One region of the Streptomyces sp. NPDC048441 genome, then DNA from elsewhere that is predicted to be linked to it. Evidence: riboswitches for the same ligand, from Rfam matches in the RefSeq annotation. Region 1 holds a riboswitch; the other holds the start of a gene.

The links. A riboswitch is a leader RNA that binds a small molecule or an ion and turns the genes downstream of it on or off. The one in region 1 is predicted to bind cobalamin.
Region 2: another riboswitch for cobalamin. It lies ahead of ACGFSB_RS29935 (ribonucleoside-diphosphate reductase subunit alpha); the one in region 1 lies ahead of ACGFSB_RS00810 (CbtB-domain containing protein).

The regions. Positions count from the first base shown of each region.
Region 1 is NZ_JBICXM010000001.1:175,963-180,142, reverse strand. Features, by position in the region: gene ACGFSB_RS00820 (glycoside hydrolase family 6 protein) at 1-126, opposite strand, end outside; gene ACGFSB_RS00815 (ANTAR domain-containing protein) at 289-1,029, shown strand; cobalamin riboswitch at 1,387-1,508, shown strand; gene ACGFSB_RS00810 (CbtB-domain containing protein) at 1,541-1,768, shown strand; gene ACGFSB_RS00805 (CbtA family protein) at 1,789-2,646, shown strand; gene ACGFSB_RS00800 (class F sortase) at 2,627-3,292, opposite strand; gene ACGFSB_RS00795 (hypothetical protein) at 3,308-3,850, opposite strand; gene ACGFSB_RS00790 (HAD-IIA family hydrolase) at 3,941-4,180, opposite strand, start outside.
Region 2 is NZ_JBICXM010000014.1:122,982-127,161, forward strand. Features, by position in the region: gene mctP (monocarboxylate uptake permease MctP) at 1-304, shown strand, start outside; gene ACGFSB_RS29930 (hypothetical protein) at 399-1,136, opposite strand; cobalamin riboswitch at 1,235-1,372, shown strand; gene ACGFSB_RS29935 (ribonucleoside-diphosphate reductase subunit alpha) at 1,508-3,910, shown strand; gene ACGFSB_RS29940 (ribonucleotide-diphosphate reductase subunit beta) at 3,910-4,180, shown strand, end outside.

The sequences.
Region 1 (4,180 bases):
GTCGCCGTCCTTGCCGTCACCCGAGGAGCACCCCGCCAGCAACAGCGCCGCCCCCGCAAACGCCGCCGCAGCCTTCACCCCCCGGCCCGCGATTCGATGACCGCGGCCGGTGCCTTTGTGGTACATCCACTCCCCCTTGGGTGCACTGTCCGATTCTCAATCCTGACATACGCACTCCCAGCCCACGAGGCCCGCCCGTCCGCAGCGGAGACCTGTAGAAGAGCTGTTACAGCTTGGTGCCCGGGGGTAGGCGCCCCTGCGCGGGGAAGCACTCCCGGGGAGGAGATCATGCGGGATCGCACCTCTGAATTGCGGCTGGCCGAAGTCCTGATGGAGGCCACCAACACACTCGCCGACGACTTCGACCCCGAGCGGCACCTGAGCCGCGTCGCGGGCCACTGCGTGGAGCTGCTCGACGCGTCCGCAACCGGAGTCATGTTCAAAGGACCGGGCACCTCTCCCGTCGCCGTCGGCGGCCACCCCCCGGATCTCGCACTCGACCTCCTCGCGGCCCAACAGAGCGGCGGGCCCTGCGTGGAGAGCCTCGGCACGGGCAGGACCGTGCCGCCGGTCCTGCTCACGGAGCCCGAACCCGCCGGGCGCTGGCCGGAGTTCACGGAGGTCGCCCGGACCCACGGCATCGCGGTGACCTACGCGGTTCCGCTGCGGCGGCACGATGACCTCCTCGGCGCGCTCAACGTCTTCGTACCCGGGACATCTCAGGGCCCGTACGCCGAGGGCGAGTTGCTCCTGGCGCAGGCGATCGCCGACGCCATCGCGGTGGGTCTGCACAATTTCCACACCTACTCGGAGTATCGGACCCTCACCACACAGCTACAGGGCGCTCTGACCAGCCGAATCCGCATCGAACAGGCCAAAGGCATACTCGCCGAGCGCCGGCACACGAGTGTGGACGAGGCATTCGACGTGCTGCGGCGGTACGCACGCAGGGAACGCCTGCTCATAGACCTTGTGGCCACCGAAGTGATCAAGGGATCGATCGACGACAAGACGCTGCGCGGCAGTTGACCAGCAGTTGGTCCGAACCTTCCCGATGGCTCTCCCGGCGACCGTCGCCACCTGGGGAGATCACACAGGGGCAAGAGATCGCGACTTGGCGTCAATCCACCTCTAGGCTCCAGCGCTCATCCGTTCTAGAGTCGTCACAACGGCCCAAGCCCCCGGCCTGATCGACCAACCCGCATTGCGGGGTTGGCCATCGAACCTCCCGCGCCGGCGCCGGGTTACTCCCGCAGCTCGTGCGCGCGCGGTCGAGGACCAGCCCGGTCGACGGCTCCGGGGGGAGCGGGCCGCCGACCGGGCATGGTTGCCTGGAGGCACTGTTGACAGTGCCCATGACCAGCTGGGACTCTCCGGGACGACAAGTCCATACATTGAGGCGACGGTTGACAGGAACCCGGTGCGATTCCGGGGCGGTCCCGCCACTGTGACCACACACCGCGAGGCGTGCGGAAGCCAGGAACTGAGCTGTCGTCCTCCTGCATTGGGGCGTGGAAACCCCAGAAGGAGGCCCATCCGTATGTCTGCCCTCACAGGCCACAGCGCATCGCACACGGACAGCCTGGCGGTCCAGGCCGCCACGGCGAGCACCCGCGACTGGCTGATCGCGTCGGCCGCGGCCATCATCGCGTTGATCGCGCTCTACGCGGTCTTCATCGACAACGGCTCGCTGATCTCGGCGACCGGCAGCTACCTCCACGAATTCGCCCACGACGGCAGGCACCTCTTCGGTGCCCCATGCCACTGATCGGGGACGGAAAAAGCACCATGCCATCCCCATCGTCCTCACCTGTACTCCCCCTGCTCGGCCGGGGTCTCGCGGCGGGAGGAGCGGCGGGCCTCGCGGCCGGTCTCTTCTCCCTCCTCCTCGCCGAGCCGCTGATGGACCGGGCGATCCGCGTCGAGGAGAAGCGGTCGGCCGCCGAGGAGCACATGCACGGCGCCGCTCAGTCCGCGCAGCACCACGAAGAGCTCTTCACCCGCTCGACCCAGCACCTGGGTCTGGTCGTCGCCTCGGTCGTCATGGGTCTGGCCATCGGCATCCTGTTCGCCGTGGCATACGCCCTGGTGCACCGTCGCGACCCGCGCTCGGCCCCCTGGCCGCGCGCACTCACCTTCGCCGGAGCGGCGTTCCTCGCCGTCTCCCTGCTGCCCGGTCTGCGCTATCCGGCGAACCCGCCGGGTGTCGGCGACTCGGGCACGGTCGGCGACCGCCAGACGATGTGGCTCGCGTCCGTCGCCATCGGCGTCCTCGGCATGTTCCTGGTCTGGCAGGTGTACGTACGCCTGTCGGCCAGATCCGTTCCGGTGCGGCAGATCGCGGCGGCCCTGACGACCGTCGCCGTGCTCGCCGCGCTCTTCCTGCTCCCGGACAATCCCGACCCGGTCCCGGTCGACGCGACCCTGCTGTGGGACTTCCGGGTCCTGTCGGTCGCCTCGCACGCCCTGCTGTGGGCGGTGTTCGCGGCGGTGTTCGGAGGCCTCGGCCTGCGGGCCGTACGAGAAGGGGCTGTACGAGAAGGGGCCGCACAGGAAGGGGCCGACGCCACGGGTGCCTCCGTGAGTGCGAGCGCGGCGGGAGTGCCCTCGCCCCTCGGCGCCACCCCTACGGCGCCACCCCAGTGAGGTAGGCGGACACCACCACGTTCGCCGAGTAGGTCCTTGCCGCCCGGTCGAACGTGCCGCCGCAGGTGATGAGACGGAGTTCGGCGCGGCCCTTCTCGTGGGGGCCGTACGCCTTCTTCGCGTCGAAGCGGTCGCGGCTGAGCACCTGGACGTCGTCCACGGTGAACACCGCGACCGAGCCGTCGTCCCGCGTCACCCGGACCTTCTCGCCGGGGCGCACCGCACTGAGGTCGTAGAAGACCGCCGGGCGCGTCTCGGTGTCGACATGGCCCACGAACAGGGACGTGCCGACCGCACCGGGGCGCGTCCCGCCCGCGTACCAGCCGACGTCGCCCGCCTGCTCGAAGGACGGCGGATCGATGGCACCCTCCTGATCGAGACCACGGGCGATCACCGGCGCCCGCACCTTCAGCGAGGGGACATCGACGCGTTGCGGCCTCGCGGGGGCCAGCGGCTCGTGCGCGTCCGGGAGTTCGACACCGAACGGGCGGCCCACCGCCGCGACGTCACCGTTGGTGGGCTCGGAGACACCGCCGCGTACGTCGGTGATCTCGCTGCCCCACAGCCAGAGGCCGACGAGCAGCAGCGCCCAGGCGAGCCCGGTGAGGAATCGCCCGTGTCCTGTCGGCCTCTCATGGCCGGACATATCGGTCGTGGCCCGTCACTCGGAGCGGCGCCGGCGGACGCTGCGGAACGCCACGGCCACGGCCGCCACCCCGGCGAGCACCAGGCCGATCACCGCATGCCGGGTGCCGGGGCCCGCCTCCTGGGCGGGTTCGACGGCCAGCTGCGCCGTGCCGCCGCCGCCCGCGCGGACCGGCGAGACGGGCTCGGAGTGGTGCTGGATCACCTGGACGGTGCCGGCGCCCTGGTGGGGGTGGCCGTCGCAGATCACGGTGACGTCGAACGTACCCGAGATGCCGTTCCTGACCGTCGCCGAGCCGTTGAGGGAGAACTTGTCGCCGTCCCGCCCGGTGAGCTTCGCGTCACCGGTGAACGCCCCGGACCCGGCGGACCCGGTCGTCCCGTCACAGCCCGTGACGCTCACCTCGACCTGGGCCCCCGGCGCGGCGCTGGACGGGCTGACCGTGGCATGAACTTTGCCCTCGTCATGGGCGTACGCGGGCGTCGCGGCGGCGACGGGGAGCGCGGCGATGGCGGCCGCCGCGGCTATGCCACGCAGGGTGGTGGAACAGGTACGCATCGTGAACCTCCTGTTCCGAGGTTCACGCGCCGCGACACGCCGCGCCTGCCCTGTGAGGCAAACGGGTGGCCCAGGGGCCTACCGGGGGCGTCAGATCCTGTCGACGAGGTCCGCGATGGAGTCCACGACGTTGGACGGCCGGAACGGGTACTCGTCGATGTCCTTCTCCGAGGTCAGGCCGGTGAGGACCAGGAAGGTCTCCATCCCGGCCTCGAGACCGGCGAGGACGTCCGTGTCCATGCGGTCGCCGATCATGGCGCTCGTCTCCGAATGCGCCCCGATGGCGTTGAGCCCGGTCCGCATCATCAGCGGATTCGGCTTTCCGGCGAA
Region 2 (4,180 bases), on a different contig from region 1:
GGGCTGGGCGGTCGGCATGATCTACGGGACGGTCGCCGCGTACGGTGTCGCGTCGCCGACGCAGAAGCACTTCGGCGGCTCGTCCGACGAGATCCCCGGCATCGGCGAGATCGGCTACATCGGCCTCACGGCGTTCGTCCTGAACGTGGTGGTCACCGTGGTCCTCACCTTCGTCCTGCGCGCCATGAAGGCCCCTGACGGCATCGACGAGACCTCTCCGAGCGACTACACGGCGGACGCGGGCGACCCGGGCGTCGTGGAGGAGCTGCCGGCGGCCACGGCGGGGGCGCCGGGCGGGCACTGAGTCTGTTCTCGTACGTACGTGAATGACGCGGGCCGCCGGAGTGATCCGGCGGCCCGTTGTCGTGCGCCGCCTCAAGAAGTCTTACGAGGCCGTGTCACGAAGCCTTGTAGAGCTCCGTCCGGACCCGCGCCGCGGCCTTGGCCGCCGAGGAGATCGTCAGGTCCTTGTGCGGGCCCGCGTCCACCAGCACGAGCACGCCGCCGACCCGCACCTCGGCCTTGTAGTACCGGGTCGCCGCGTCGTAGTCGTCGCCGCCCTCGTACCGCTTGCTCTCCAGGATCGCCTCGTCGCCGATGTCCGGCAGATCCTCGACCGCGTGATGCTCCACCACCGGGGCCGCGTCGGTGTCGACGGTGACGCTGGGGCACGCCTTGTGGAGCTGCCGGCGCAGTTCGACGTGGCGCTCGGCCCGCGCGTCCGGCATCGAGACCAGGGTCTGGGAGAGGACGGGGTCCTCGTCGTCGGCGTTCGCCCCGGGGAAGGGGCTGATCATGTGTCCCGCGGTCGTCCCCCGCATCTCGAACAGCTCCGTGCTCGCCTTCTTGCCCGGAGCGCAAGCGCCCCAGTCACCGCCCCCGTAGAGCCGGCCGTCGACCCCCGATGTGGCATTGAGCGCCTTGGCCTTCGGGCCCACGGCCTTCGCCGGAAGCAGCGCCGCCGTCAGCTCGGCAGCGGTGAAGACCGTGCCGGGATCGGCGTCACCGTCGACACCGGGCGCCGCGGTCGGCTTCGGGGTCCGGGTGGGCTTCGCCTCAGCCTCACTCCCGCCCTCCCCGCACCCGGTGAGCAGCATCAGCAATACCGCGGCACAGCCCGCGACACGTCCTCGCACGGCGACTCCCCCTGTTCGGCCATCAGTTCGGCCATCAGTTCGGCCGCCACCCTAGGGGATGCGCGCGCGACACAAGATATGGGGCTGCCGCCCGGAGCCAGCACAAGATGTATGCTCGTGCTCGCTGTCGCCGCAGGGGAATCCGGTGCAAGTCCGGAACTGTCCCGCAACGGTGTATGAGTACGCATTTGTCGTTCTCGCGAGTCCGAAGACCTGTCGGCAGCGCGCCCGTTCCGACCGGTCCGGGTACCAACGACGTCCGGGCCTCGCGGAATGGGCTGGTGGACGCGGAGCGCAGCCCTGCCCTGGGCGCCCCCGTGTGTCACTCGCCCCCTCCCCAAGGCTCAGAGCCGAGCGAGGGAGTGCTCCACGTGACCATCGCGCCAGCCGAACCTGCGTCAGCGCAGACCACCGACGGTCAGCAGACCGCCGACGGCCCAGGAACCGCGCTGCTGCGTACCCTGACCGACCTCACCGCCGACCTCCCCGACGCCGACCCCGGCAGAGTCGCCGCCGCCGCGCTGCGGGGCCGCTCGGCCAGGGCGGATCTGGCGGAGCTGCGGGAGCTCGCGACCGAGGCGGCCGCGGGGCTCATCTCCGAGGACCCCACCTACTCGCAGCTCGCGGCCAGGCTCCTCAGCCTCAGCATCCGTGACGAGGCCGCGTCGCAGGGCGTGCGCTCCTTCTCCGAGTCGGTCGCCGTGGGGCACCGCGAGGGCCTGATCGCGGACCGCACCGCCGCGTTCGTCGTCGACCACGCGGAGCACCTCGACGGTCTCGTGGACGCCGCCCTCCAGGACGGCGCGGACTTCCGCTTCGGCTACTTCGGCCTGCGCACCCTGCACAGCCGCTATCTGCTTCGCCACCCGATCACCCGGCACGTCATCGAGACCCCGCAGCACTTCATGCTGCGCGTCGCGAGCGGTCTCGCCGAAGACGGCAGCACGCGTGCGCTGGACGAAGTCGCCTCCCTGTACCGCCTGATGAGCCGCCTGGACTACCTGCCGTCCTCGCCGACGCTCTTCAACTCCGGCACCCGTCACCCGCAGATGTCCTCCTGCTATCTGCTCGACTCGCCGCTGGACGAGCTGGACTCCATCTACGACCGCTACCACCAGGTCGCGCGCCTCTCCAAGCACGCGGGCGGCATCGGCCTCTCGTTCTCCCGCATCCGCGCCCGCGGTTCGCTGATCCGCGGCACGAACGGCCACTCCAACGGCATCGTGCCGTTCCTCAAGACCCTGGACGCCTCCGTCGCCGCCGTGAACCAGGGCGGCCGCCGCAAGGGCGCCGCCGCGGTCTACCTGGAGACCTGGCACTCCGATATCGAGGAGTTCCTGGAGCTGCGCGACAACACGGGTGAGGACCAGCGGCGCACGCACAACCTCAACCTCGCGCACTGGATCCCGGACGAGTTCATGCGCCGGGTCGCCGCCGGTCAGGACTGGTCGCTGTTCTCCCCGGCCGACGTGCCCGAGCTCGTCGACCTGTGGGGCGACGAGTTCGACGCCGCGTACCGCACGGCGGAGGACGCCGGGCTCGCCCGCAAGACCATCCCGGCCCGCGATCTGTACGGCCGCATGATGCGCACCCTCGCGCAGACCGGCAACGGCTGGATGACCTTCAAGGACGCCGCCAACCGCACCGCCAACCAGACGGCGGAGCCCGGCCACACCGTCCACTCCTCCAACCTCTGCACGGAGATCCTGGAGGTCACGGACGACGGCGAGACGGCCGTCTGCAACCTGGGTTCGGTGAACCTCGGCGCCTTCGTGGACAAGGCAGCCGGTGACATCGACTGGGAGCGGCTCGACGAGACCGTCCGCACCGCCGTCACCTTCCTCGACCGCGTCGTCGACATCAACTTCTACCCGACCGAGCAGGCCGGGCGCTCGAACGCCAAGTGGCGGCCCGTGGGCCTGGGCGCCATGGGTCTCCAGGACGTCTTCTTCCAGCTGAAGCTGCCGTTCGACTCGCCCGAGGCGCGTGCGCTCTCCACTCGCATCGCCGAGCGGATCATGCTCGCCGCGTACGAGGCGTCCGCCGACCTCGCCGAGCGCAATGGCCCGCTCCCCGCCTGGGAGAAGACCCGCACCGCGCGCGGCGTACTGCACCCCGACCACTACGGTGTCGAGCCGACGTGGCCGGAGCGCTGGGCGGCGCTGCGGGAGCGCATCGCCACGACCGGTATGCGTAACTCGCTGCTTCTCGCCATCGCGCCGACCGCCACGATCGCCTCCATCGCGGGCGTCTACGAGTGCATCGAGCCGCAGGTCTCCAACCTCTTCAAGCGCGAGACGCTGAGCGGTGAATTCCTCCAGGTCAACGCCTACTTGGTGGAGGAGCTCAAACGGCTCGGCGTCTGGGACGCGCAGACCCGCGAGGCGCTGCGCGAGGCCAGCGGATCGGTGCAGGGCTTCAGCTGGATCCCGGCGGATGTGCGCGAGCTCTACCGCACCGCGTGGGAGATCCCGCAGCGCGGCCTGATCGACATGGCCGCCGCGCGCACGCCGTACCTGGACCAGGCGCAGTCCCTGAACCTGTTCCTGGAGACGCCGACCATCGGCAAGCTCTCCTCGATGTACGCGTACGCCTGGCAGCAGGGCCTGAAGACCACGTACTACCTGCGTTCGCGCCCGGCGACCCGCATCGCCCGCGCGGCGGCGGGCCGGACCGAAGCCGCCGAGCCCGCCCCCGTACCCGCTCAGGCGACGGCCGAAGAGGCCCTTGCCTGCTCCCTGGAAAACCCCGAGTCCTGCGAGGCCTGCCAGTAATGTCCAGCACCACCAACGCCGAAAAGAACCTCCTCGACCCGGGCTTCGAGCTGACCCTGCGTCCCATGCGCTACCCCGACTTCTACGAGCGCTACCGGGACGCGATCAAGAACACCTGGACCGTCGAGGAGGTCGACCTCCACTCGGACGTCGCCGACCTCGCCAAGCTCTCACCCGGCGAGCAGCACATGATCGGCCGCCTGGTCGCGTTCTTCGCGACCGGCGACTCGATCGTCTCCAACAACCTCGTGCTCACGCTCTACAAGCACA